Regions from separate parts of the Halomonas sp. A29 genome, predicted to be linked through region 3. Evidence: predicted binding sites of a transcription regulator. Region 3 holds the regulator's gene; each other region holds the start of a gene.
The links. The regulator FNR, encoded in region 3, switches genes on or off when oxygen is low (the NO sensors DNR and NnrR bind a similar motif). The targets are predictions, from matches to a motif close to TTGATNTANATCAA.
Positions count from the first base shown of each region.

Region 1: SPH52_RS18310 (cytochrome-c peroxidase) is a predicted target of FNR. The motif match lies at 2,870-2,883, and genes of this name have one in related genera.
Region 2: SPH52_RS19180 (SCP2 domain-containing protein) is a predicted target of FNR. The motif match lies at 3,662-3,675, and genes of this name have one in related genera.

Region 1 covers NZ_JAXQPR010000010.1:6,447-15,983, forward strand. Annotated here, with positions in the region: gene SPH52_RS18295 (YciI family protein) at 1-185, opposite strand, end outside; gene SPH52_RS18300 (DUF6678 family protein) at 279-605, opposite strand; gene SPH52_RS18305 (NCS2 family permease) at 1,324-2,703, shown strand; gene SPH52_RS18310 (cytochrome-c peroxidase) at 2,953-3,954, shown strand; gene SPH52_RS18315 (adenosine deaminase) at 4,037-5,032, opposite strand; gene cydC (thiol reductant ABC exporter subunit CydC) at 5,093-6,787, opposite strand; gene cydD (thiol reductant ABC exporter subunit CydD) at 6,780-8,471, opposite strand; gene cydB (cytochrome d ubiquinol oxidase subunit II) at 8,476-9,486, opposite strand; gene SPH52_RS18335 (cytochrome ubiquinol oxidase subunit I) at 9,489-9,537, opposite strand, start outside.
Region 2 covers NZ_JAXQPR010000011.1:42,744-52,280, reverse strand. Annotated here, with positions in the region: gene SPH52_RS19190 (ribonucleoside-diphosphate reductase) at 1-756, opposite strand; gene SPH52_RS19185 (adenosylcobalamin-dependent ribonucleoside-diphosphate reductase) at 940-3,051, opposite strand; gene SPH52_RS19180 (SCP2 domain-containing protein) at 3,089-3,571, opposite strand; gene norR (nitric oxide reductase transcriptional regulator NorR) at 3,788-5,317, opposite strand; gene ytfE (iron-sulfur cluster repair protein YtfE) at 5,470-6,126, shown strand; gene hemN (oxygen-independent coproporphyrinogen III oxidase) at 6,203-7,588, opposite strand; gene SPH52_RS19160 (YbaN family protein) at 7,852-8,277, shown strand; gene SPH52_RS19155 (Rrf2 family transcriptional regulator) at 8,320-8,766, shown strand; gene SPH52_RS19150 (c-type cytochrome) at 8,869-9,180, shown strand; gene nosR (transcriptional regulator NosR) at 9,496-9,537, shown strand, end outside.
Region 3 covers NZ_JAXQPR010000001.1:81,701-91,237, reverse strand. Annotated here, with positions in the region: gene SPH52_RS00490 (DUF294 nucleotidyltransferase-like domain-containing protein) at 1-1,002, shown strand, start outside; gene SPH52_RS00485 (3'-5' exonuclease) at 1,047-1,676, shown strand; gene ttcA (tRNA 2-thiocytidine(32) synthetase TtcA) at 1,790-2,728, shown strand; gene fnr (fumarate/nitrate reduction transcriptional regulator Fnr) at 2,823-3,569, opposite strand; gene hemN (oxygen-independent coproporphyrinogen III oxidase) at 3,688-5,103, opposite strand; gene SPH52_RS00465 (sulfite exporter TauE/SafE family protein) at 5,209-5,910, opposite strand; gene ccoS (cbb3-type cytochrome oxidase assembly protein CcoS) at 5,910-6,143, opposite strand; gene SPH52_RS00455 (heavy metal translocating P-type ATPase) at 6,140-8,614, opposite strand; gene SPH52_RS00450 (FixH family protein) at 8,650-9,159, opposite strand; gene ccoG (cytochrome c oxidase accessory protein CcoG) at 9,165-9,537, opposite strand, start outside.

The DNA of each region.
Region 1 (9,537 bases), on a different contig from region 3:
ATGGCATCCAATTTTTCTCGGTTTTCTGCATGGGCGAGTATTACTCCTCCGGTTCTTGGGACTTTACGGCCGGAAGCGATAAAATTCCCTTTTTCGTAATACTTTTCCAGATATGCAATGTGGTCATTTATGTGCTTATCCACTTCTGATAATTCTACTTTGTACGCTAGAGATACTACGAACACTGAACTCTCCTTTTCATATAACGCCCGCAGCACGCGCGGACTTGTAGTGTAGGCGCAGCCGCAACGGAAAGGCCGTCGCCGTGCCTGCGATTGTTAGAACCTCCGATACCCGATCACTCGCACAGAGGTCTCGTAAACTTCAATTTCAAATCCAATGCGACGGCAAATATCTACAACCTCGGTTAAAGTTAGCCCTTCTTCTTTAGCTCTCGGATGCATTTCGCACCACTCTATGAATTTGTGCTCACCCAAGCGGAAATGATAGGTCCAATCGCCGTCCCAGCCATCTGGTGGATAGACAAAACCATTAGTGGCCTGAGTTTTCCAATAGGGAGCCCTTTGGCCATAGCCAGACATTATTTGCTGTAGCTCATTCCACTTAGTGTTATTGGCCAAACCCACAAGTTTCTGATTCATCATTAGCTCTAACAGTGATTGGACCGTACGTCCTGATATTGGATGAACACCCCTGCGCGTTCAACAATGTTATCTAACACACTTCATCTCTCCTAACCCATTGATTCATATAGCGCCAAAGCATAATTCGGCCACCTATGCACAATTCGCGTGCATGCACGTTTTGTCGGAACCAATATACTGTATGCATATCTGCTTATCTAAAGAAGCCAGTTATAAAAGCGCACACCGACCCCAAGCTTATGAAGGTGAAGGTCTGCGATGGAACGCATGTGCTGAACAAAGGGTTTGCTGTGGTGCGTAGCCCGCTGGGTTGAGCTGGAATTACAGGGACGCTACCGCCCTGCTGGCAGAATGGATGACGATTCCCATCATCCCAAATGCGGCATCCCTGAGTATGTCTTGGTTACTTAGCCATCTTTTGCGGCTTTTTACCTACCGTAACCAAGCGAAACGTTGAGGGCAACGCCTAGGCGGGATCGGCCTGCCGCACCCTAGGCAACAACCGCAGTGAGCTGAGCCCCTCTCCAGAGTCTTGTCCCCGCCCTCTGCCGTCTCACCCCCTCTCCAGCCCTCTCCCACCTGCCTCTACGACGTTAGTCGCAACCCACCTGTCCAATCGGTCAAATATTGTCTAGGCTGTGTCTGGACATGCTTGACCATTCGGTCAGAAATGCCAAATAGAAACTGACAACGCATCCAACAACAACGGACACCGACTATGGAACCGACCTCCTCTTCCCTGGCCGACAGAACAGAAGGCCAGCCCTCCCGGCAGGTCCTGGGTCAAGGTAGCTGGCTGGATACCTACTTCGGCGCAAGCCGGCGTGGCTCCAGCGTGCGTACAGAAATTCTCGCGGGTATCGCTACCTTCCTGGCCTCGATGTACATCATCGTGGTCAACCCGGCGATCCTCTCCCATGCCGGCATTCCCTTCTCGGCGGCGCTATCCGCCACCGTGCTGATCAGTTTCATGAGCAGCCTGGCCATGGGGCTGTATGCCCGCAATCCGATCCTGGTGGCACCGGGCATGGGCATGAACGCGCTGTTCACCTATACCCTGGTGCAGGGTGCGGGGCTGTCGTGGGAGGTGGCGCTGGGCTGCGTGTTCTGGTCCGGCGTGCTGTTCGCCACCCTGGCGATGTTCAACGTGCGCGAGGCGATCATCAATGCGATACCGCCCTCGCTGCGCTATGCCATTACCTGCGGCATCGGTCTGTTCATCACCTTCATCGGTTTCAAGAATGCCGGTTTCATCGTCGGCAGCGACGCGACCCTGGTCACCCTGGGCAGCATGGATGCCTCGCTGATCACCTTCTTCATCGGCATGATGGCCACCGCCATCCTGGTGATCATGCGCTTCAACGGCGCGCTGATTCTGGGCATTGCCCTGACCACGCTGCTGGCAACGCCCATGGGTCGCCTGTGGGGCGGCGATGTGGTGGTGGAGTGGAGCGGCTTCGCCGCCTGGCCGGACTTCAGCGCGGTAATGCAGGTGGATATCTGGGGCGCGCTCAAGGTCGCCTACCTGCCGTTCATCTTCGTGATGCTGTTCACCAACTTCTTCGATGCGCTGTCGTGCTTCATGGCGCTCTCGGAGTCGGCCGACCTCAAGGACAAGGACGGTAACCCGCGCAACCTCAAGCGCTCGATGACCGTGGACGCCTTCGCCTCGATGATCGCCGCTCCGCTCGGCACTAGCGCGGCACAGACCTTCATCGAATCCGGCGCCGGCGTGGCCCAGGGCGGCCGTACCGGCCTGGTGGCGGTCACCATCGCCTTCCTGTTCCTGCCGTTCCTGTTCCTCTCGCCGTTGCTGTCCTTGGTGCCAGGCATCGCCACGGCGCCGGCCCTGGTGCTGGTCGGTCTGTTCATGCTGGCACCGATCAGCAAGATCGATTGGACACGCTTCGAACAGGCCTTCCCGGCCTTCCTGGCCATCATCCTGATGCCGCTGACCTACTCGATCACCCTGGGCATCGCCTTCGGCTTCCTGAGCTTCGTGCTGATCAAGCTGGCCACCGGCAAGTTCGAGGACATCAAGCCGGCCATGTGGGTCTCCGCCGCCCTCAGCGTGGTGATGCTGGTCACCACCCACTGATGCCACGGGGCCGGCATCTATGCCGGCCCCGTTCCCCGCCTCGTTGGATAGCACTCGAAACCACACTCAGGAACCTGTGAACAAGCGTTCGTTGGCATGAAACTGACGGAACGAACCAAACTTTGACCTGCCTCAATGAGTGCCCCATTCCGACCATTTCACTTGGTTGATATGGCTCAAGAGGCAACCGTAACCTGACGTTGCAATTCAGGCTAAACCGTCTCTAGCTTGCAACCCAGGGGATTCGTCATGACACATCACGCTCTCGTTCGGCCGGCTCGACTCGCCGCCGTGGTATCGCTGAGCGCCGCTCTGGCGGCTACTGGTGCCACCGCCGACGACGGCCTCGGCAATTACCGCGACCGCTTCCAGCCACTGCCCCACCTGCCGCCGATCCCGGCGGAGAACTCCCTGACCAAGGAAAAGGTCGAACTCGGCAACATGCTGTTCTTCGAGCCGCGTATCTCCTCCAGCGGCGTGATCAGCTGCGCGACCTGCCACAACCCGGCGCTGGGCTGGAGCGACCGCATTCCGCGCGCCACCGGCCACGACGGCCAGATCGGGGAGCGCAACACGCCCACCGTCCTCAACTCGGGTTTCCTCGGCTCACAGTTCTGGGATGGTCGCGAGCCCGATCTCGAAGGCCAGGCACTTGGTCCGATACAGGCCGATATCGAGATGGCCATGGCCCTCGACATGGCACTGGAGCGCCTGGAAGGATTCCCGCTCTACCAGGAGAAGTTCGCCGAAGCCTTCCCCGGGGACGAGAATCCGATCAACAAAGACAACCTGGCCATGGCGATAGCCAGTTTCGAGCGCACGCTGAATACGCCGAACTCACCGTTCGATCGTTACCTGCGGGGCGATATCAACGCGCTGAACCAGCAGGAAAAGGATGGCATGGTGGCCTTCGCCGACAACGGCTGTATCGCCTGCCATAGCGGCCCGGCGTTCACCGACAGCAACTTCTACGCCATCCAGGTGCCCGGCTCCACCGACGTTGGCCGATACGAGGTCACCGGCAACGAAGCCGACATGCACAAGTTCCGCACGCCCACTCTGCGCAACGTCGGCGTGACCTATCCGTACATGAACAACGGGGCCACCGAAACCCTGGAGGAAGCCGTGGCGATCATGGGTCGGGAAATGCTCAACCGCGAGTTCGACGATACCACCATCGCCGACATCACCGCTTTCCTGCATACCCTGACCGGGGAAATGCCGGACTTCGAGGTACCCGCACTGCCGTAAGCCCGCCCAGAGCAGGGCCCATTCGGGCAGCGACACTACTTGCCACACCGCGCCCCCGGCTTTGCTGGGGGTTTTCGTTGGCTCAGACGCTGGCAGCCAGTTGCTGACGCAGCTCAAGCCGGCGCCTGTCGCTCACGAAGGCGGATTCGATGGCGGTGCCGGCAAGTTGGATGAAGGTCTCGCGCGACCAGCCGAAGGCGTCATGGCAGGCCACGAAGTTGTCCAGCATGCCACCGCCGAAGTAAGCCGGGTCGTCCGAGTTGATCGTCAGCCTCAGCCCGGCATCGAGCAGTTGGGGCAGCGGGTGATCCTCGATGCGCTCCACCACCTTGAGCCGCACGTTGGAAAGCGGGCATACGGTGAGCACGACACCCTCGTCACGCAGCCGTGCAACCAGTTCCGGGTCCTCCAGGCAGCGCACGCCATGGTCGATGCGGCACACATCGAGCAGGTCGAGGGCTTCGCGAATGTACTCGGGCGGCCCTTCTTCCCCGGCATGTGCAACCCGGGGAATGCCCAGCATCTCGGCACGCTGGAACACCTCGCGGAATTTCGACGGGGGATGGCCACGCTCGGCGCTGTCGAGCCCCACCGCATCGAGCATTTCCCAATAGGGCGCGGCGCTTTCCAGCACCTGCATGGCCTCAGCGGACGGTCGGTCACGCAGGAAGGCCATGATCAGTGCCGTGGATATGCCCAGTTCGCGCTCGGCCTCGCGCTGGGCCAGGCTCAACCCCTCCATCACGACATCGAGTTCGACCCCCCGAGCCAGGTGTGCCTGGGGGTCGAAATGCATCTCCACGTGCACCACGCCCTCCTGATGGGCACGGCGGAAATAGTCCATGGCCAGGTCATGGAAATCCTCGGCACGCTTGAGCACGCTCATGCCCTGGTAGTACAGCTCGAGGAAGGAAGGAAGGTCCTGGAAGTCATAGGCCGCACGCACCGCCTCGACCGAATCGTAGGGCAGCTCGATCCCGTTGCGCCGGGCCAGAGCGAACATCAGTTCAGGTTCCAGCGAGCCCTCGATGTGCAAATGAAGTTCGGCCTTGGGCAGCCGCTTGAGAAAGTCGCGCATGATGCACCTCATCGCCTTTATTTCCATATCCTGATGGATACACGGCATTTGCGCAAACGGTCAGCCTACTGGCATAAGCCGCCTCGTCTGAGTAATCCCAGGCGGGTCGAATATACCGCCGTCGAGCTGGTGCACCAGATAGATCACGCTGCGCCCCTTCAGCCACTGGTCCAACCGCGGCGCCAGCCGCGATACGGTGCCTTCATCCAGGCCGGCGAAGGGTTCGTCGAGAATGACCAGCCCCGGGTCGCGCAGCCACAGCCGTGCCAGGGCCAGGCGCCGCGCCTGCCCTCCGGAAAGCGCCCGCCCTCCTTCGCCGACTTGCGTGTCCAACCCGTGCGGCAGGGATTCGGCCCACTCTGCTAGTTCGACCCAGGCCAGCGCCTGCCACAGCCGGGATTCGCTGGCACCAGGTGCCGCCAGCCACAGGTTGGCCGCCAGGCTGCCCTGGAACAGGTCGATGCGCTGGCTCAGAATCGCGACGCGTTCACGCAGCGACTGTTCCTCGATCCTCTCGAGGGGTATGTCGCCAACCGCGATCTCGCCTTGGCTGGGAGGCAGGCGCCGGGTCAGCAACGCCGCCACGCTACTCTTGCCCGCACCGGAGACGCCGGTAAGTGCCAAGCGTTCCCCCGCCGCCAGGGCCAGCGTGACATTCTGCAGCGCTGGCGATAGCGCCCCGGGATAGTGCAGGCTCACGTCGGTGAGCCGTACGGACAAGGCACCCTCGGGCAGACTGTCATGCCTCCTGCCGGACTCGCTAGTTGCCTGTTCTACCGCGTTGAGCCGCTCGGCCGCGCCACGGGTTGCTCCCAAGTGGGTAAAGGCCACCGGCAGCAGGGCCAGCGCTTCGCCGAGCGCCAGCACCGCCAGCGGCAGCATGACCATTACGGCACCGCTGATCGTGCCCTGCTGCCACGCCGCCGCCGCCAGCCATAGGGTCGCCACCATGCCCAATCCGACCACCAGGTTCACCAAGGCGCTGCCGAAACCCGCCAGCCTGCCGGTACGACGCTGGTCATGCCGTAGCGCTTCCTCGTGCTGATGAAAGCCACGGCGATGCCAGCCTCGGCTGCCGTAGGCCTCCAGCTCCGCCATCCCTTCCAGGGACTCGATGGCCTGGCTACGCAAGCGCTGCAGATGCTCTACCTGACGCCGACTCGCGGCCATGCCTAGCCACGCCTGGCCAACGGTCAGCCATATCCAGGCGGGCAGCAGCAGCGCGGCCAATGCCAAACCTGCCGCCGGCACCCACAGCGCCAGGAAGACGCAGACCAGCACCACCGCCACCAACGCCACCACAGGCGGCGCCAGCAGGCGCAGGTAGAGGCTGTCGAGGGTATCGATGTCGGCGGTCAAGCGGTTGAGCCAGTCGCTGGCGCGTTGGCGGGCCAGGGTGCGATCGTCAAGCCGGGCCATGGCGGTGAAGAGACGGCCGCGGAGGTCGGCCAGCAGGCGCAGCACGGTATCGTGGTTATAGAGCCGTTCCAGGTAGCGCGCCACGGTGCGGCTGACGGCGAAGAAGCGGATCCCGCCGCCGGGCACGTAGACATCAAGGCTCGCGGCCAGCCCCATAGCCAGGGCAATACCGGTGAGCGCACTGGCGGCAATGAACCACCCCGATAACGCCAGCAGGCCGACCGCCGAGAACAACGTGGCTGCTAGCAACGCCACGCCAATGACAAGTCTCTGACGGCGGCGCCCGAACAACCGTAGCCAGGGAGTCAGCGTCGCCCTCAACGATTCGTCACTCATACCCTCGCCCTTCCGTCAGCTCGTGGCTGAATCGCCCAGCTTCGATCACCAACCTCCGGCTTGCCATGGCCATCAGCGCAGGGTGATGGGTGGAGATGACCAGCGTTCGGCCCTCCTCGACCAGCCTTCGCAGCGACTCGATGACCCGCGCTTCGGTCTCCTCGTCAAGGCTCGCGGTCGGTTCGTCCAGCAGCACCAAGTCAGCGCTCGAGAGAAATACCCGGGCCAGCGCCAGGCGCTGAGCTTGCCCGCCTGACAGCCCCGCGCCGCGCTCCCCCAGCCGGGTATCGATCCCTTGAGGTAGCGCGGCCACTAGTTCGGCCAAGCCGGCACACTCGAGCGCCGCTTGCAGATCGGTATCGCTGGCCTCGGGTGCGGCCAGGCGAAGGTTGTCGGCCAGGCTGCCATGGATCAGCACGGGGCGCTGATCCATCCATGCGATATTCAGCCCGGCTTGCGTGCGTCGTTCCCCCTCGTCGGGCGTCACGAAGCCCGCCAGCAGCTGCAGCAACGCCGACTTGCCGGCCCCGGAAGGGCCACTGACGACCAGCGTCTCGCCGGCTGCCACTGCGACGCTGAGCGGCCCCAGCACTCGGCCACGCCCAGGGTGGGCCAAGGCAACGTCGGTCAACGCTACCAGCCTGTCCGCAGGCAGCGGCTGCTCGTTCGGGCCGACAGCCGTTCTCAGCGGCTCGCCAAGCAGCGCCAGCATGCCATCGGCGGCACCCAACGCCGCCGCCCTGTCGTGGTAGTGCTGCGCCAGGGTTCGCAGTGGCTGAAAGAATTCCGGCGCCAGCAGCAGCACCAGCAAGCCACTGAACAGCGTAAGCTCCTCCGCCGGGCCGAAGTCGATATATCCCAGCAGGCCGAAGCCCACGTAGATCGCGACCACGGCAATTGCCACCGAAGCGAAGAACTCGAGCACCGCTGAGGAGAGAAAGGCCACACGCAGCGTCCGCATGCTCAGGCGCCGATAGCGATCCGCCGCCTCATGGACCTCAACGCTGGCTTCACGGGTGCGATGGAAGAGCTGTAGGGTAGCGATCCCACGTACACGGTCGAGGAAGTGGCCTGAGAGACGACTGACGGCAGCAAACTGTTCCCGGTTGAGTCGCTCGGCGCCCATCCCTACCAAGGCCATGAACAGCGGTATCAGGGGTGCCGCCAGCAGCAGGAACAGGGCCGCCAGCCAATCGAGCCAGAACACCACGACGAGAACCAATAGCGGAATGGCCACGCTGAGCCGCAGTTGCGGCAGGAATCGAGCGAAGTAACCGTCCAGCGCCTCAACCTGCTCGACCAGTTGGCTGGCCAGCCCACCGGTGTGACGAGAGCCTGCCCGCACCGGCCCCATGGCGGCAAGATGGTCCAGCAGTTCACCACGAATCGACTGGCGAATGCGCAGGCTCGCCTCCTGGCCAGCCACTTCCTGGCCCCAGTGGCACAGCGCCCTTGCTATCAGCACGCCAATCAGGGCGAAGAAGGCCCAGCTCAGTGCCGCCAGGGAGTCGCCTGAGACCAGCAGGCGGCTGACAATCCAGGCCAGCAGGGTCATCTGAGCGATCGTCAGCGCGCCGACGGCGACCCCGGCGATGGCCGCCAGGCTCAACCAGCCGCGCTGGCTGGCGGCATGGACCGCCAGCCAGCTACGCGGCACCAGGGCCGAACGGGAGTTGGGCGTCATGGGCTCAGTGATAGCCCTCGCCGGCCCGCACCTTGCCGCGGAACACCCAGTAGGACCAGAAGGTATAGACCAGCACGAAGGGCAGCACGAAGAGCACGCCGATCAACAGGAAGAGTTGCGATTCGGGGGCCGAGGCGGCATCCCAGATGGTGTAGTTGGGCGGCACCAGCCAGGGCCACTTGCTGACGATAAGGCCCAGGTAGGTGAACAGGAACATGCCGAGCGTGGCAATGAACGGCAGCAGCTCACGTTGGCGCCGCACCGCCCAATACACGCCGTACATGCACAGCAGTGTCAGGGCCGGCAGGATCCAGATCACCTGAAGATGGCCGAACCAGCGATCCCAGACGACCTCGTTCACCAGCGGCGTCCAGATGCTGATGATGCCGAAGATCACCAGCACCGCCAGCAGCAGCGGCGTCGTCAGCTTGTAGGCCCAGGCCTGAATGTAGCCTTCCGACTTGAGAATCAGCCAGGTGGTGCCCAGCAGCGCGTAGCCGATCATGATGCCGATACCGGTGAGCACCGTGAACGGCGTCAACCAGTCGAAGGCGCCGCCGACGAAGACGCCGTCCTGGGTCTCGAAGCCCTGGATATAGGTACCCACCACGGCACCCTGGGCAAAGGCGGCCACCGCCGAACCGCCACTGAAGGCCAGGTTCCACAGCCTCCGCCCCCGACGGTCGCGGCGCGACTTGAAGCGCAGCTCGAAGGCTACGCCGCGAAACACCAGCCCTGCCAACATCAGGAACACGCCAATGTACAACGCCGGCAAGAACACCGTGTAGACCAGTGGAAAGGCCCCCAGCAACCCGGCTCCCCCCAGCACCAGCCAGGTCTCGTTGCCGTCCCACACCGGTGCCACCGTGTTCATCATCACGTCGCGGGCATCTTCGTCGGGAGCGAACGGGAAGAGGATGCCGAGCCCCAGGTCGAAGCCGTCCATCAGCACGTACATCATGATGCCGAAGCCGATGATCAGCGCCCAGATCAGGGACAGATCGAACATTTCCATGGTCAGACTCCCTCCTTGGTTGGATCATCGTCATACGGGGTGTGGGTCGCC
Region 2 (9,537 bases), on a different contig from region 3:
CTAGCCGCACTTGGACCAGCCGCAGCCCGCATAGCAGGTAGGACAGCCATCCATCATGATCAACTCACCGCGACACTCGGGGCAGTGGCCCACCACCGTGGGGCCGTCACCCTTCTCTTCGGCGACTGCCGCCTTGGCCTGCTGCTCGGCGCGGACCTCCTCCTCGGGGGTGGGCGGCTGCCAGGGGTGACCGTGGGCCAGGCGGTGGGCGTAGCGGCTGACCAGGTCTTGTACCGGCACCTGGTTGCCATCTTGGTCGAGGAAGCCGCGGCGGTAGAGGATCTGCTGGATCGACCAGGCGATGGCCGCCACCTCGGAGTCGTGGAACATGGGCTTGCCCCAGCGGTTCATGCCGCAGCGCACCAGGCCCTTGTCCCAGGCCACCTTGCGCAGGTCGGCCACCGCCTGGGTGACGTAGCCGCCGCGGGCGGCCAGCGACAGGCTGCGCATGGTGGCGGTAATCCACTGGTGCTCGCTGGAGAGCTGGCCGGAGGGGAAGAAGAACTCCACCGGGCGCTCGATCACCACCCGCTGGCCGTCGAGCACGCCCTCCACCGGCATGAAGGAGACCAGCAGGTAGACCTTCTTGCGACCCTCGGCACCGACGTAGGAGATCTTCTCGGAGACGGCCTCCAGCGTGCCTTCCGGACGCGAGGGGATACGTACCGTGAGCGGGTTCTCGTCGGCCAGCGGCGCCTCTTGCACCGCCTTCTTGACGCTGTAGGAAACGATCTTTGACTTGATTTCGACGGCCATCACGGGGCTCCTGCGGAAAAAGGTTGAACGGCATACAGCGGCTCGGGGCTGATCCGTCGACAGGCCTGCGAGGAGGCGCTGTAAACCCATCCCTGGGCGCTACCTTCGCCATCCATGGCGAAGGACCTCCTCTTCGGCCTGTCCCCGGCGCCCCTCGCTACCGGCAGCTGAAGGATCACAGGCTCACCATTTGCCATAGGTGCCTTCCTTCAGCGCATCGTAGAGATTCGCCGCATTGTGCTCCTCGCCGTCGTAGATCACCTTCTCGTCGCCGGCCAGCTCCAGCGTCTCGCCGTTCTCCAGCTCGAACACGTAGGTGGTGTTCTTGAGGTCGTCCTCGCGCACCAGCACGCCCTGGAACGCTTCCGGGTTGAAGCGGAAGGTGGTGCAGCCCTTGAGCTTGCTCTCGTAGGCGTCCAGGTAGAGATCCTTGAACTGCTCGAAGGGGAACTCGGTGGGCACGTTGACCGTCTTGGAGATGGCCGAGTCGACCCACGCCTGGGCCGCCGCCTGCACCGCCACGTGCTGCGTCGGGGTCACCGAATCGGCGGTGATGAAATAATCGGGCAGGTCGCTCTCCACCGCGTCGCTGGCGATGAAGTGGCGGTAGGCAGCAAGCTCGAAGGAAACCACCTCCACCTGCTCCTTGGTCTTCTTGCCCGACTGGATGACGTTGCGGAAGTAGCGGTGCGAGAACGACGGTTCGATGCCGTTGGAGGCGTTGTTGCCCAGCGACAACGAGATGGTGCCGGTCGGCGCGATCGAGCTGTGGTGGGTGAAACGCGCGCCGTGCTCGGCCAGTGCCGCGACCAGTTCCGGTTCCACCTCGGCGACCTTCTGCATGTAGCGGCTGTAGCGCGCGTGCAGGATACGCCCGGGCACCTTGTCACCGATCTCGTAGCCATCCTTCGCCAGCTCCGGGCGCTCGCGCATCATCTTCGGCGTGATCTCGAAGTCTTCAGCCAGTATCGGCGCCATGCCCTTCTCGCGGGAGAGCTCCAGCGCCTGCTTCCAGCCCTCGATGGCCAGGTTGCGGCTCACCTCTTCGGTGAAGGCGAGCGACTCGGGCGAGCCGTAGGGGATCTTGAGCATGGTCAGGGTCGAGCCGAGGCCGAGGAAGCCCATGCCGTGGCGGCGCTTGGCTTCGATCTCACGGCGCTGGCCCTCGAGCGGAAGGCCGCTGATCTCGACCACGTTGTCGAGCATGCGGGTGAAGATCGCCACCACCTGGCGGTAGCGCTCCCAGTCGAAGCGCGGCTTCTTGCCGAAGGGGTCGATGACGAAGCGGGTCAAGTTGACCGAGCCCAGCAGGCAGGCACCCTCCGGCGGCAGGGGCTGCTCACCGCAGGGGTTGGTGGCGCGGATCTCCTCGCAGAACCAGTTGTTGTTCATGCGGTTGACCTGGTCGATCAGGATGAAACCCGGCTCGGCGAAGTCGTAGGTGGAACGCATGATGGTGTCCCACAGCTCACGGGCCTTGATCACCTCGACGATACGACAGGCGACGCGGCCCTCGGCGTCGACACTGTAGCCCTCCTCGATCACCGGCCAGTCGCGGTAGATCAGGTCCTCGGGCTTGACGTCCTCCTTCTCGCCGCCGTGCAGCGGGAAGGCCAGCGGCCAATCGGTGTCGTTCTTCACCGCCTCCATGAACTCGTCGGTGATCAGCAGCGAGAGGTTGAACTGGCGCAGCCGGCCGGCTTCGCGCTTGGCTTCGATGAAGCTGCGCACGTCGGGGTGGCCGATGTCGAAGGTGCCCATCTGGGCACCGCGGCGACCGCCCGCCGAGGCCACCGTGAAGCACATCTTGTCGTAGATATCCATGAACGCCAGCGGGCCGTTGGGGCCGGCGCCGGCACCGAACACGAAGGCCCCCTTGTGGCGCAGAGTGGAGAATTCGTAGCCGATACCGCAGCCCGCCTTGAGCGTCATGCCGGCATCCACCACCGAGGAGAGGATGTCGTGCATGGAGTCGCGGATGGTGCGCGAGACGGTGCAGTTGATCAGGCTCACCGCCGGCTTGTAGTCCTCGGCGCCGGCGTTGGACATGATGCGCCCAGCGGGGATGGCGCCGTGCTCCAGCGCCCAGCGAAACTTGGGCAGCCACTCCTCGGCGCGCTCGCCTTCCACCGCGGCCAGAGCCCGCGCAACGCGGTCCCAGGTCGCTGCCACGTCCTTGTCGACGGGGCGTCCATGACGATCCTTGAGGCGATACTTGGAATCCCAGATATCGCGTGAGGGCACTTGCATAGGCACCTCGTGGGATGTCTTGACGGCCTTGGTGGAAGTACTCATGCAGGGATCTCCAGTAAGGGTCAAAAGTTCAAATCGTTCAAGATTGCTGACGCGCCATGCGTTCGAGGCGCGCCAACCACTCGCCGAGCCGGCCCTGGGCCAGCCCTTCTTCGCGGCCGTCCAGCAGGTTCTTGACCATCAGGCCGAGCTCGGTATCGCCCTCGATCACAAGGCGGCGTTGGAAGAACAGCGCGTCGGGGTCCTCGCGCCGGGTTGCCAGACACAGGAACTCGCGCCACCCGCCGCGAATGGTGGCCTCGCCCACCTCCAGGGAGAGCCTGAAGCGCTCCTGCTCGAGGGTCAGCGTCAGGATCATGCCCAGATCCTCGAGATGCAGCGAAATCCGTCGCCCTTCCAGCGCATCGAACTCGCCCTCGGCCAAGGGCTCGGCGAAGGTGCGGTTGAGCAGCGGTTCGATCAGCTGGCGTTTGACCCGGAATGGCACGCGGGGGTCGATGGCGCGGATAAGGCGGGCCGGCGCGGGCGGGCGTGGCAAACGCGACAGGGGCAACGGCAACATGGCGACTCTCCGATGGAGCGAACCGGTGGATTCGGCGCGGCCACAAGGCCACGAAACCGATCATCCTAAGCCCGACGCCGCCCGCCTGCACTGATATGCGTCAAGCCCGTGACAATGCCCTTACCCAGGGCCTTGGCTACCATATATAGCCAAGAGAGCCGGATCAAGCACCACATCTAGACTTTATTTTTAACGCTAGCTCTTGCATTGCGGTAACTATTTGATCCCCAAGCGGCGCGCCAGCTTGTGCAGGTTGCTGGGGTCCACGGCCAGCCCCCGAGCGGCATTTGCCCAGTTGCCGTCGCATATGGCCAGCGCCTGACGAATCGCCCGTCGCTGGGCGGATTCGACCTGATGACGCAGCGCTTGCACGGCCCCGGGGCGCACTTCAGTCTCGCTCTCCTCGTCCCTTGGGGTTTTCAACGCTCCGACATGTGGCAAGTCGAGCCACTCAGACTCGAGGGTGACGATGTCGTCACGCCGTGCGCCATGGCCCAGCGCCTTGATCGCCGCCCGGCTGATGACGTGCTCCAGTTCGCGCACGTTGCCCGGCCAGGCGTAATCGAGCAGTGCTGCCTCGGCCGCCGGCGCAAGTCGCAAGCTACGCACCCCGAGCCGGGCGCGGTTGATCTCGAGAAAGTGGCCGGCCAGCACCAGCACGTCACTGTCGCGTTCGCGCAGCGGCGGGATCGCCACCGGGTAGACCGAGAGGCGATGATAGAGGTCGGCACGAAAATGGCCGTCGCGTACGCCGTCGGCCAGCTGGCGATTGGTAGCGGCGATGATGCGCACGTCGACCCGCCGCGGAGTGTCCTCGCCCAGACGCTGAATTTCGCCATTCTGCAACGCCCGCAGCAGCTTGGCCTGGATGGGGATGGGCAGCTCGCCGACCTCGTCGAGGAACAAGGTACCGCCGTCGGCGGCCTCGAAGCGTCCCGCACGGCCTGCCGTGGCCCCCGAAAAGGCCCCCTTAACGTGCCCGAACAGCTCGCTTTCGGCCAGCGTTTCCGGCAGCGCCGCACAGTTGACCTGTATCAGCGGCTGATCCCGGCGCGGCGAGCGCTGGTGCAACCGGCGAGCGAACAGCTCCTTGCCCACGCCGGTTTCGCCCATCAGCAGTACCGGGAGATCGGAATCGGCCACCACGTCGAGTTCACGCAGCAGCCGCTGCAATACGACGCTGTGCCCAAGAATGTCTCCGCCTTCACCGGGCTCGGCCTGTATGACCGCGCCCTGGTGCGCCATGCGCAGCGCTCGCACCTCCTGCTCCAGGCGCGAGACACGCACCGCCGATTCGACCAGCAGCGCGTAGCGCTCCAGCGCCGTGCGCGACGCATCGTCGAAGGTGCCGGCTACCAGGGCATCCAGGGTCAGCACACCCCAAGGCTCCCCTTCGACATGCAGGCTGATGCCCATGCAGTCGTGCACGTGCAGCGGCTCGCCGGGCTGATGCTCGACCAGGCCGTCATAGGGATCGGGCAGGGTCGAATCCGGCGGAAACAGGGTCGAGCTGCGGCTGGTGAGAATGGCCGCCAGGCGCGGGTGGCGGGCCACCTCGAAGCGCCGCCCCAGCGCCTCGCGCACCAGACCTTCCACTGCCACTGGTACCAGCACATCATCCCGAAGGCGCAGCAGGCACACCGCACCACAGCAGAAGCTCTCGCGCAGGGTGCGTACCAGCCGCTGCAAACGCACGGCGCTAGGCAGGTCGGCGGCAAGGTCGGCGAGAAGCGAGTCGTCGAGCATGGTTGAAATCACCACATCTGGGTTAATAAAACCCTAACACAGCAGGGTATTTTTCACCATAAATCAGACAACCCATTGTCATAAAAGAAAAACACAACCTGGCACGCCACTTGCTCCAGTTAAGCGTCTTTCCCTTTTGCAGAGGCACGCTCATGAACCTGCTCGAACAGACCGTTGGCCGCATTGCCCTGTCGCTGCCCGGCGCCACCCGCATCTTCCATACCCACAATATCGACTTCTGCTGCGGCGGGCGCATCAGCCTGCGCCAGGCCGCCGAGCGAGCTGGCCTGCACGTCGACCGACTCGTCGCCGAACTCGAGGCGCTACCGGCCGCCAGCAGCGAGCAGCGCGACTGGCGCGAGGCCAGCAATGACGAGCTTATCGATCACATTCTCACCCGTTACCACGACGTGCACCGCGCCCAGCTGCCCGAACTGATCCGCATGGCCCGCCGGGTCGAGCAGGTGCACGGTGAGCGCGACAGCTGCCCGAACGGGCTCGCCGAACTCTTGACGATGATTTACCAGGAGATGGAGAGCCACATGCAGAAGGAGGAGCAGATCCTGTTCCCGTTGCTGCGCAGCGGCATGGGTGCCCGGGCCCAGGGGCCGATCGCCGTGATGCGCCAGGAACACGACGACCACGGCGTGAACCTGGAGCAGGTGATGCTGCTCACCGACGACATCACCCCGCCCAAGGGTGCCTGCACCACCTGGCGTGCGCTCTACACCGGCCTGCGCGAGTTCCGCGAGGACCTGATGGAGCACATCCACCTGGAGAACAACTTGCTGTTCGAACGGGTCGGTTGAGGAAACGCTTCCTAAGCACACCTGCCGAAACGCAAACGGCGCCCCCGCGGGGCGCCGTTGTATTTCGGTGGGTAGATTAGACGGTACGTGAGAAGCGCCCCTCATTGGGCTTGAGGTAGGCATCGAAGGCCATCGCCATGTTGCGCATCATCAGGCGCCCGGTGGGCAGCACTTCGATGGCCCCGTCCTGGATCGACAGCAGGCCATCCGCCTGCATTTCTTTGAGCTCGCCGAGGGCTTCGGCGAAGTAGTCGCGGAAGACGATGTCGTGGCGCGCCTCGATGGCAGCGAAGTCGATTCGGCCGTGACACATCAGGGCGTTGATCACGTCGCGGCGCAGGCGGTCGTCGTCGTTGAGGCGGTAGCCGCGCATCACCGGCAGCCGCCCCGCTTCGAGCCGTGCCTGGTACTGGGCGGTCTCCTTGACGTTCTGACTGTAGCTGTCGCCGACCTTGCCGATGGAAGTGATACCCAGGCCGATCATGTCGCAGTCGGCATGGGTGGAGTAGCCCTGGAAGTTGCGCTGCAGGGTGCCGTTCTCCCTGGCCAGGGTCAGCTCGTCGTCGGGCAGGGCGAAGTGGTCCATGCCGATATAGACGTAGCCGGCCGCAGTCAGTCGACGAATGGTCAGCTCCAGCAGCTCCAGCTTGCGCTCCGGCGGCGGCATGTCCTCGGGGCGGATCAGCCGCTGGGCCTTGAACAGCTCGGGCAGGTGCGCGTAGCTGTAGGCGGCAATGCGGTCGGGACGCAGGGCGATGATCTTCTCGAGGGTGGTATCGAAGCTCTCTACCGTCTGCAGCGGCAGGCCGTAGATCAAATCGACGCTGACCGACTGAAAGCCGGCTTCACGGGCGGCGGCCACCAGCTCGATCACCTGCTCCTCGCTCTGTACGCGGTTGACCGCCTTCTGCACGTCGGCATCGAAGTCCTGCACGCCGAAGCTGAGGCGATTGAAGCCGAGGTCGTGGAGCTCATGGATCTGCGCCGGCGTGACCGTACGCGGGTCGACCTCCAGCGAAAACTCTCGCTCCTCCACCGGGGCGAAATGGAACGCCTGGTCGAGGGCCGCCATCAGCTCACCTAGCTGGGCATTGCTGAGGTAAGTCGGCGTGCCGCCGCCGAGATGCAGCTGGGTCATTCGCCGCGCCTCGTCGAACAGTGCGCCCTGCAGGCGTATCTCCTGCTTCAGCCAGGTCAGATACTCCGCGGCCCGCTCAGTGTTGTGGGTGATGATCTTGTTGCAGGCGCAGTAGTAGCAAAGGCTCTTGCAGAACGGGATGTGCACATAGACCGACAGCGGCTTGGGCGAGGCAACCCGGTTGCTACGCTCGGCGGCGGCACGGTAGTCGTCCTCGGCGAAGGCCGCATGAAACTGGGGCGCGGTCGGGTAGGAGGTATAACGTGGCCCGGGGCGGTCGTATTTCTCCACCAGGGGGCGATTGAAAAGCTGATCGTCTTGCATGATCGAAAGCGGCCTCTTGAAACCTCGACATGGTACTCGCCATGCCGTATTGCGCGTCAGTATGGCATCGCAGCCGGATGTCGTCTCGACAGCTCGCCGCTCTCTTGTCCCGAGTCAAGTTTGCTCGCTGCGTGCAGCTGTAGCGCCATTGGGGAGCAAGCCGGGCGCATCGAGACCGAGCTTGGCAATTGCAATAACATGTATATAAAATACTACTTAGTAGGGCTCCGGGAAACCGTGCTGCCGCAGAAGAGGAGATGGCCATGCAGGAGACACTGGTACGCTTCGGCTGGCGCATGCTGGCCTATGGTGCCGTCGGTCTGGGCACCGCCGGGCTGGTGGTACCGCTGTTGCCGACCACTCCCTTTCTGCTGCTGGCCGCCTGGGCAGCGCCCAAGGGTTCGCCACGCCTGGCGAGCTGGCTATGGCAGCACCCGCGGCTAGGGCCGACCTTACGGGCCTGGCGGCAGCAGCGAGCCATACCCAGGCCGGCAAAGCGTGTTGCCACGTTACTGCTGGCCCTGAGCTGGCTGATACTATGGCTGGGCGGTGCGCCCACCCCCGTGTTGGGCGTGACAGCATCGATCTTCTGCTGTGTGGCCGCTTTTCTCTGGACGCGACCCGATGCCACACCGACGACTAGCAGCGAACGCCACGATCCAAGTACTGTTATGATAAAGCGGTTTTAGGGTACTTAAATTGATGCTTATCAAGCCAACGCCGGACTTGCCATGCACCTGACCCGCTATACCGACTACGCCTTGCGCGTACTGATCTACCTGGCCGTCAAGGGCGAGGAGCGCGCCACCATCCATGAGATTGCGGAGAGTTTCGGCGTGTCGCGCAATCACCTGATGAAGGTGGTACAGGACCTCAGCCACAGAGGCTATATCATCACCATTCGCGGCAAGAACGGCGGCATGGTGCTCAATCGCTCTCCCGAGGAGATCACCCTGGGCGCGCTGGTACGCGATACCGAGCACGAACTCGGCCTGGTGGAATGCCTCCGCGACAGCAACGACTGCATCATTACGCCGGCCTGCCGACTCAAGCCGATCCTCAACGAGGCTCTCGGTGCCTTTCTGGCGGTACTGGACCAGTACACCCTGGCCGACATGCTGGGCAAGCGACAGCCACAGCTCGCCCGCTTGATGCAGATCCCGATAAGCGCCCACTAGATGTGCCAAACTCCATTTGGCTTTTGCAGCGAGGCCAGACCCAAAGAGGTTCTACCCAGACCCGACTTGATTCACCGTGACCACAAGTATCAGGAGAAAACCATGAAGAAGTTTACCGCCGCTCTTCTTGTCGGCGCCGCCGCCCTGGCATTCACCGTCACTGCCCAAGCCGAGCCCGATGGCGAGGCGATCTACAACCAGGCTTGCATGGCCTGCCACATGACCGGAGCTGCCGGTGCGCCGATCAAGGGCGATGCCGATGCCTGGGCGCCGCGCCTGGAACAGGACATGGACACCCTGTATGCACACTCCATCGAGGGCTTCGGTGCCATGCCGCCGAAGGGTGGACACATGAATCTCAGCGACGAGGAAGTCAAGGCTGCCGTCGACTTCATGCTCGAGCCGGTACTCTAACCCGTCCCCTGCTGCAGGCTTCGGTGGGGGTTCCACCGGGCCTGCACGCCTTTCTCGTGGCGACTCACTCCGCCGCCCCATCCCCATCCCTGCCCTTGCCTGTTTCGTCGTACCGCGACGTTTTCGAAGCGCCTACTCCAAAAGTGTTACCTCTTCGAACTTGATATACGTCACACCGCCCATGACCCAAGTCAATTAAGGACAGCCAGCCAGCTGGCATGATGGCGTCAGGTACAAAAGATTCATTTCGAATACCTGTTAATGCCTGTCGCCTTTTACGTTCACTGCGACGGGCACGCAATTAAGGAACGCCTCATGTCCACCCGGCGCAGCCCGCTCTTTTCTCTAGCCTTCATC
Region 3 (9,537 bases):
GTGAGCCTGCAAGTGGAACAGGCAGATAGTCTCGATGCCCTGTTCCGCGCCAGTCGCCGTACACCCGAGTTGGTCAAGGCGCTGATGGCGCAAGGCGTCAAGCTGCGCTTCGCCATGGGCCTGCTGGCGGCGCTCAACGGGCGCATCATGTCCAAGGCCTGGGGCTTTCTAATCGACGAGCGTTATCACGCCGACAGCTGTCTGATGGTGATGGGTAGTGAAGGACGGGGTGAGCAGATTCTCAAGACCGACCAGGACAACGGCCTGATACTCGCCGACGGACTCGAATGGCCTGCTGTGGGTGAGCAGATGCAGCGACTCACCGAAACACTGATCGAACTGGGTTACCCGCCCTGTCCCGGCAACATCATGGTCAGCAACCCCGACTGGGTGGGGTCCGTTTCCCAGTGGCGGGAACGCATTGCCCGCTGGGCAGAGAAGCGTGACGGAGACAGCCTGATGAAACTTGCCATCATGCTCGATTCCCATGCCGTGGCGGGCAACCCGGCGCTGCTCGACCGCGTACGCCAGGCCCTCTTCGAGCAGTGCTCGCGTGACGAGATCCTTCTTTCCTATTTCGCTCGCACGGCGCTGCGCTTCTCCACGCCTCTGACCCTGTTCGGCTCGCTAAAGAAGCCTCAGCACGGCATCGACATCAAGAAGGGCGGCATCTTCCCGATCGTGCATGGGGTGCGCACCATGGCGCTGGAGCGTCGCATCAAACCCACTTCCACCCTGGAGCGGCTCGAGGCTCTGGCGGCGGATGGAAGATTGGAAGAGCGAGTCGCCGAGGATCTGGCCGAGGCGCTGTCGTTGTTCACCGAATTGCGCCTGAAACAGCAACTGGAGCGCTTGGGTGGCGATATCGATAACCAGAGTCCGGATCGTGTCGTGGTTCAGCAGCTGTCGTCACTGGAGCGTGACCTGCTGCGTGAAGCGCTGCACATCGTCAAGGATTTCAAGCAGAGCCTGTCGCAGCGTTACCACCTCGAATACTCCTGAGAATGGCAACCGCGGCAGGCAGACAGGAACCAAGGAGGAACGGCATGTTTCGAGCATTACGCCGGGCCCATGATCGTCGTCGCCATGCCGGCGGCGAGTATGGCTGGCTTTTTCATCCCTACACCGGGGATGAGCTGGTGGCTATCGACTGCGAGACTACCGGTGTCGATACGCGTACCGCCGAGCCCGTATCCATCGGTGCGGTCAAGGTGCGCGGCGACAGGGTGCTGACCAGCGAGTCGCTGGACTTGCGCCTCAAGCGCCCCGCCACGCTGACTGGCGACTCGATCCGCGTGCATGGGCTGCGGGGTATCGATCTCGACGATGGCGTCAGTCTGGATGAAGCCTTGGTGACACTGCTCGACTTCATTGGCAACCGCCCGCTGCTGGGCTGGCGGCTGGACTTCGACCTGGCCATTCTCAATCGCCAGATTCGGCCTCGCTTCGGTTTCGACCTGCCCAACAGCGGGATCGATGTGGCACAGCTGTTTCATCGCCAACAGCGTCGCAGCGTCATGGAGCCGGAGCCGCGTTCGCAGCGCTTCGAGGCGGTAGCGGAAACTCTTGGCGTGCCGGTCATGGGGCGCAACACCGCGCTCGGCGATGCCGTGACCACGGCGTTGATGTACCTGCGCCTGGAGCGTGTTGCGATGCCTGATCGCCGCGAGGCGTGAAGTGGTGAAACAACCTGGTAAATTGCGCCGGCATGACGCCACGGCGTCGCCACTGGGACGAGGCGATGGTAGGATGGCCACCGTCATCCACCACGCTCTGGCAGTCCGTGACCATGCAAGACGCCGTGATTTTCAATCCTCATATTGCCGACGGCCCTGATGCTCATCAAGAGCAGGGCAATGGCGTAGAGACCTCCCCCTTGGAGGCGCTCGATGCCAAGGCCCGGCGCGAATTCAACAAGTTGCAGAAGCGCCTGCGACGTCAAGTGGGCAATGCCATCGTCGACTACGGCATGATCCGCGAGGGCGATCGCGTCATGGTCTGCCTGTCAGGTGGCAAGGACAGCTACACCCTGCTCGAAATCCTGCGCAACCTGCAGCGCAATGCGCCGGTAAGTTTCTCGCTGGTGGCGGTCAATCTCGACCAGAAGCAGCCGGGCTTCCCCGAACACGTGCTGCCCGAATATCTCGAGTCCATCGGCGTCGAGTACTACATTCTCGAGCGTGACACCTATTCGGTGGTGAAGGAGAAGACGCCGGAGGGCAAGACCACCTGTGCGCTCTGCTCACGGCTGCGTCGCGGCTCCCTCTACGGCTTCGCCGAGGAGATCGGTGCGACAAAGGTGGCGCTGGGCCATCATCGCGAGGACATTCTCGAGACGCTGTTTCTCAACATGTTCTATGGCGGTAGTCTCAAGGCCATGCCGCCCAAGCTGCTCTCGGATGACGGCAAGAATATCGTCATTCGTCCCCTGGCCTACTGCCGCGAGGCGGATATCGCCGAATTCGCACGGCTGATGGACTTTCCCATCATTCCCTGCAACCTGTGTGGCTCACAGCCCAACATGCAGCGCCAGGTGGTCAAGGAGATGCTTTCCGAATGGGAGCGCAAGCATCCTGGGCGCATTGAAACCATGTTCAAGGCGGTGACCAACGTGGCACCGTCTCAGTTGGCCGACCGTGAGCTGTTCGACTTCGAAGGGCTGGAGTCCAAGCAGGTGCGGATGCGCGAGCGTCGAATCGACGCGCTGGAGCTTTCGCACAATCGCTGAATAGCCGGTTAGTGCCGCCAAACAGAGACCAAACAGAGAGACCCGCTCGGCATTGCCGGGCGGGTCTCTTCGATCGGAGTTGCGAATTATGGGCTCAGTGATCGTCCTGCGCCTGGGCCACCAATGCCTCGAGATTGAGAATGTTCACTTCGCGCCCAGAGACCTCGACCAGCCCTTGCTGCTGGAAGCGCCCCAGGATGCGGCTGACCGTTTCCACGGCCAGGCCCAGGTAGTTGCCGATATCAGCACGCGACATGGAGAGGCGGAAGCTGTAGGGCGAGTAGCCGCGGCGGCGGAAGCGGTCCGACAGGCTGGAGAAGAAGCTGGCCAGGCGCTGATCGGCGGTCTTGCGTGACAGCAGGCGCATCATCTTGCGGTCATCGCGCAGCTCCTTGCTCATGCTGCGGTAGAGCTGGCCTCGTAGCTCGGGCAACTGCTCGGAAAGACTGTCGAGACGATCGAAGGGGATCTCGCACACGGTGGTGGTCTCGAGCGCGATCACGCTGCCGGGATAGATCTCTTCGTCGATGCCATCGAGGCCGACCAGTTCGCTGGGCAGGTAGAAATTGGTGACCTGGTCGTCGCCGGAGCCCTCGGTGGTGACCTGCTTGAGGCTGCCTGAGCGCACGGCAAAGACACTGCTGAAGGCGCTGCCCTGACGGAACAGCGATTCGCCCTTCTTCAAGGGTGAGCGACGCCGGATGATGGCGTCGAACTGCTCCATGTCCTCGAGCTCCAGGGCGAGAGGCAGGCATAGCGAACTCAAGCTGCAGTTCTGGCAGCGGGTTTCATGCAGCAACGAACGCCGCTTGCCGACTGCATTGGCCGCGTTGACCGGCATGCTCCACCTCCTGGATCGTTATCATTGACGCATTATGGAGCATTATTGTAGCCGGTAAAATGCCTCTTGCGACCTTTGGCCGCAGTATGTTTAGAACTTTCTTGCTAGCCCTTTGAGGTCAGACGATGCGTGAGAACTGAGCATCGGGCAGCAGCGGCGAGCGGGCATCGAAGGCCATGGCCAGGTGTCGGATCAGCAGCCGGCCGATGGGGGTTGCAATAATCCGCGGCCCTTCCATGAGCGCGAGCCCGTCGCGCTGGAGGTTCTCCAGCCGTGCCAGGGCATCCGCCAGGTAACGGGGAGCATCGATGCCGAAGGTTTCGCTCAGCTCGGCCATGTCCAGCTCCATGTCGCACATCAGCCGCTCGATGGCATGCTGTCTGACACGGTCGTCGAAGTTCAGCCGGATACCTCTTGCGGTGGGCAAGCGGCTGCCGTCGAGGGCCGCTTCATAGGCGTCAAGGCTGGTGTGGTTCTGGGCATAGGCGTCATCGATGCAGGAGATGGCCGAGACGCCTAGCCCAACCAGGTCGCATTGGGCATGACTGGAATAGCCCTGGAAGTTGCGCTGTAGCGTGCCTTCGCGCTGGGCGATGGCCAGGCTGTCGCTGGTGCGGGCGAAGTGATCCATGCCGATGTGCACGTAGCCCGCCTCGGTCAGCATGGCGATGGTAGTGCGCAGTATCGCCAGTTTCTCCTCGGGCCGAGGCAGGTCTTCGGCGCGAATGTGCCGTTGGGCGGTAAAGCGCTCCGGCATATGAGCATAGTTGAACACCGAAAGGCGCGCCGGTGCCATGGCGATCACTTGTGACAGGGTGGTGGCGAAGCTGTCGCGAGTCTGAAAAGGCAGGCCGTAGATCAGGTCCAGGTTGAGCGAGCGAAAGCCGAGGCGATCGGCTTCGTCGAGCAGGGCCTCGGTGAGAATGCGTGGCTGGACCCTGTTCACGGCGCGCTGCACCTTGGGGTCCAGGTCCTGAACGCCGAGACTCAAGCGATTGAACCCCAGCGCCTGCAGGTGGCGCAAGGTGAAGACGTCGGCCTCACGCGGGTCGATCTCGATGGCGTAGTCGCGCTCACGGGCGCTGGAGAGGCCAAAGCGCGCGTCGAGCCGGTCGATCAGATCGCTCATCTGATCGAGGCTGAGAAAGCTCGGGGTGCCGCCACCCCAGTGCAGCTGTGCCACTTCGCGACGCGTATCCAGGTAGGGCTTGATCAGCACCATTTCCCGATCGAGGCGCGAGATGTAGGGCTCCGCCACCTTGGCGTTCTTGGTGGCTATCTTGTTGCAGGCACAATAATGGCAAGCCTTGCGGCAAAAGGGGATATGGACGTAGATCGACAGCGGCCTGCCGTCGGCATTGCTGCGGGCAAGGGCGGCCTGGTAGGCCTCCACGCCAAAATCGTCACTGAACGAATTGGCAGTGGGGTACGAGGTATAGCGCGGGCCATGAGTGTCGTAGCGCCGCAACAGGGCCTCGTTCCAGGCGAATGGATCGGCCATCGCTCGATGCACGGACATCGCGGGAACGGACATGATGGCACTCCGAAAGGCTAGCGTTGACACAATGTAGCGATACACCGCCCTAGGTGGATTGAGCTGCGTCAAACGAAGTGTCAATGCCGTCCCGGGACAGCGCCTTTAATGCCCTGCCATGCCATGCGGCAATAGTGCAAAGAGCTGCCACAGGGCGAAGGCGATGATGGAGAGTGCCGCGATGGTACGGGTCGCCGGGTGACGGATCAGCGCACCCAACTGGCGGGCGGCGAAACCGGTGACCAGCAGTGCAGGCAGGGTACCGAGTCCGAACGCACCCATCAGCGCTGCGCCGCGCAGTGGGTCTGCCGTGGCCAGGCTCCAGGCCAGCATCGAGTAGACCAGCCCACAGGGTAGCCAGCCCCACACCGCGCCGAGGCCGATGGCCTGGGGAATCTTCACCACCGGCATCAGGCGTTTGCCAAGAGGCTCCAGGTAGCGCCACAGGTGCCGGCCAAGAGCCTCCACCCTGAGCAGCCCCTTCCACCAGTTGGCAATGTAGAGCGCCATCAGAATCAGCATCGCGGCAGCGAACACCTGCAGGACGATCCGCGTGGCAGGGGTGAGCGCCAGGACGGTACCAAGCGAGGCGACCAGCGCCCCGGCGACCATGTAGCTCAGGATGCGGCCCAGGTTGTAGCCCAGCAGCAGCCCCGAAAGCCTTGCGGGACTGCGCATACTGGGCGGCACGGCGAAGGTCAGCGCGCTCATGATGCCGCCACACATGCCGATGCAGTGCGCACCACCGAGCAGGCCGAAGACGAAGGCCGCCAGCAGCGGTGGCAGGCCGAGTCCGGTAGGGTCCATCAGCGCGCCGCCGGGCCGTCGCCATTCCCATCGGCCGGCTTGCGCTGGGCGGCCTGCCGCCGTTTTTCGCGCTCCGCCGGCGTCAGGTCGTTCTCGTCCTCGTCGAAGAGAATGCGGTGGGCCGGGCCCTCCAGGTCCTCGAACTGATCGTTCTTGACCGCCCAGAAAAAAGCCCACACGGCCAGGCCGAGCAGGATCAGGGAGAGCGGAATGAGCAGATAGAGGATCGTCATGCATTCACCAGTTGCGCATCGGGGCTCGGCGTCGGGTTGGGGCGCATATGGAAGCGATTGAGACGCAGTGCATTGCCCACAACCACCAGCGAGCTTCCCGACATGCCTAGCGCCGCGACCCATGGCGGCACGATGCCGATGGCGGCCAGGGGCAGGGCAGAGAAGTTGTAGCACACCGACCAGATCATGTTCTGGCGCATGATGCGGCGGGTGGCACGGGCTATCTCGATCGACTCGACGATACGCATCAGGCGCGGGCTCAGCAACACGGCATCGGCGCTGGTGCGGGCCAGGTCGGTGGCGCCGTTCATGGCGATGGATACGTCGGCCCCGGCCAGCACCGGCACGTCGTTGATACCGTCGCCGATCATGGCCACCTTCTCGCCGGCGGCCTGGCACTGGCGAATGCGGGCCAGTTTGTCTTCCGGGCTGGCGCCGGCCTGCCAGGTATCGATGCCGAGCTGCTGTGCCATGGTGCGCACGGCATCGGCCGTGTCGCCAGAGAGCAGTTCCACCTGGACGCCGCGAGCCTTCAGCGCCACCATGGTCTCGATGGCATCGTCGCGCAGCCGGTCACGCAGGGCAAACCAGACGCGGGGTTCGCCTTCCTCGCCGAGCAGCAGCCACTGGCCATCGCCCGGGGCGGTGAGCTTGTGCTCGGGAGCCGCGAAGTCGGGTCGCCCCAGGCGCCAGCGACGGCCTTCGATCACTCCCTCTACGCCCAGGCCGGTGCGGCTGGTCCGCTCGCTTGTCTCCATCGTGGCGTCGCGCCAGGGGCGGAAGGCGCGGGCAATGGGGTGTTCCGAGTAAGCCTCCAGCGCCGCGGCGATCACCTTGGCGCGCTCCGGCTGAAGCTCACCGAGCGGGCGGGTGTCGACGAGCTGCATTTCACCGCAGGTCAGCGTGCCGGTCTTGTCGAAGATGACCCGGTCGACCTGAGACAGTGACTCGATGGCATCGGCACGGGTGATCAGCACCCCACGGCGGCGCAGCTGTCCATGCCCCGCGGTGAGGGCGGTAGGTGTCGCCAGCGCCAGGGCGCAAGGGCAGGTCACCACCAGTACCGAAAGCATGACCCACAGCATGCGGCTGGGGTCGATGAACCACCAGGCGGTGGTTACGCAGACGGTCACCACCAGCAGGCGCAGCACGAACAGGTGCGACATGCGTGCGGCCATCTGGGCCAGGCGCGGGCGGCTGGCGAAGGCGCGGTCGGTCAGGTCGACGATGCCCGCCACCCGCGCCTCCTTGCCGGCGTGGGTAACGCGTACTACCAATGGGCTTTCAATGTTCTGGCTGCCGCCGGTGACGGCGTCGCCGACGCGGCGGTTCACCGGCAGGTACTCGCCGGTGAGCATCGATTCGTCGAGGCTCGATTCGCCCTCTTCGATGACACCATCGGCGGGCACACCGTGGCCAGGCTTGATCAGCACCCGGTCACCGGCGGCGAGCTCGCTGGCCGGCAGGATGCGCTCCTCGTCATTGGCTTCCAGGCGCACGGCAGAGAGCGGCAGGGCACCGGCCAGAACGTTACCGGTGTGGCCGCTGCGCCGGCGCGCCCGCGCTTCCACGTAGCGGCCGAAGAGCAGGAAGAAGGTGAACATCGCCACCGAGTCGAAATAGACCTCGCCCGTGCCTGACAGCACGGCATAGCCGCTGGCGAGATAGGCGCCGCCAATGGCGATGGAGACCGGCACGTCCATGCCCAGTACGCGGGTGCGCAGGTCGCGTACGGCATTACGGAAGAAGGGGACGGCCGAGAAGAACACCACCGGTGTGGCCAGGGCGAACGACAGCCAGTGGAACAGGGCGTAGAAATCCTCACTGATCTCACCGGGGCCGGCCACGTAGATGGGGATCGAGAACATCATCACCTGGGCCATGCCCACCGCGGCGATGATCAGCCGGCGGATGTTCATGCGCTCCTCGTGCTGCAGCCGCTGCTGGGCAGCGTCGGGCTCGTAGGGCTGAGCGCTGTAGCCGATGGCGGCCATCTCGGCGAGGATGTTTGAAAGCTTGAGTCGGGCCGGATCCCAGGCCACGCGTACGCGGTGATGGCTGAGGTTGACAGCGCTGGAGGTCACGCCCTCCAAGGCGTTGAGGCGGTGTTCGATCAGCCAGGCGCAGGCGGCACAGGTGATGCCATCCACCGCCAGGGTCGCATGGACCTCGCCGTTGTCGCCATCGGTATGCACGAACTGGCGCTGCAGCCCGGGATCGTCGAATACCGCCCAGGTCTCGGCCTTGACCGCCTGGCGCTCGTCGGGGCGCTCGGGCAGTTCGGTGCGAAAGCGGTAGTAGCTGGCCAGGCCGCCATCGACGATGGCGTGAGCCACCGCCTCGCAGCCGGGGCAGCACAGCGGGTGCCTGCCGTCATCGAGGGCAATCGACCAAGGTGCCCCTGCCGGAACCAGGCTGCCGCAGTGATAACAGCTTTCGGTGGGCTTCACGTTACTGGCGGCCAGGGTCATGTCGTCATGCGTCAAGTGTGGTCACATCGCTCGTGTCAGCTACGCTGCTGCACGCCCGGCGTGAGGCTGAAACTCTCCTCGCTGGGAAGGCTGGCCTCGCCGACCAGACGCCACTCGGGTTGTTCTGCGCTGGGATGAAGCTGCAGGTACCAGCGGTAGCGCAGGTTGTCGGGTGCCTGGCCAAGGTAGCGGCCGTCGCGCACGTGTTCGAGCACGAGATCCTGGTCGCGATCGTCCTGGGTCGGGAAGATCAGGCGCAGGTAGAGCCTCTCGGGGCGGTCATCGCCGTCGAGCTGCACGATGATGTCGCTGGTCATGGGGTCGATGCGCAGATCCGCGGCCAGGTTCAGCTCATGAGCACGCTGCTGCTTGGCCAGGACCATGTTGATGGCGCGACCGTGTTCGTAATAGTCCTCCTGGACCATGCCATCGGCGGAGCGCACGGCCAGCACGGCAAAGGTCGAACTTACGCTGATCGACAGCATCAGCAGCCCGAGCAGAAACCACGGCCAGAACTGCTTGTACCAGGGGGAGGGGGTCGTCATGTGATTCATCTCCGGGTTTCACCGATGAAGCGGGTTTCTCGCTCGAGCGCGATGCGCTCGTTGTCTTGTGACTGCAACAGCAGCTGAATGGTATGGCTGGGTAGCTCCAGTACCGCCGGGTCGGCGGTGACCTGAACGGCGAAGAGCCGCGAGGTGCCGGCCGGTACCCGCAGCGTCTCGGTATCCAGTTCCAGGCCGGGCAGCCCACTCACTGCGAGGTGGTAGGTATGCTCCCGGTCGTCGAGATTGCGCACCGTCAGGGTATAGACGTTGCTGATGCGCCCGTCACGGGTCATCTGGTAGAGCTGGCCACGCTCGCGCTCGGCCTCGAAATTGAGGGGCATGCGATCGCCCAGCGCCCAGACGAACAGGCCGACC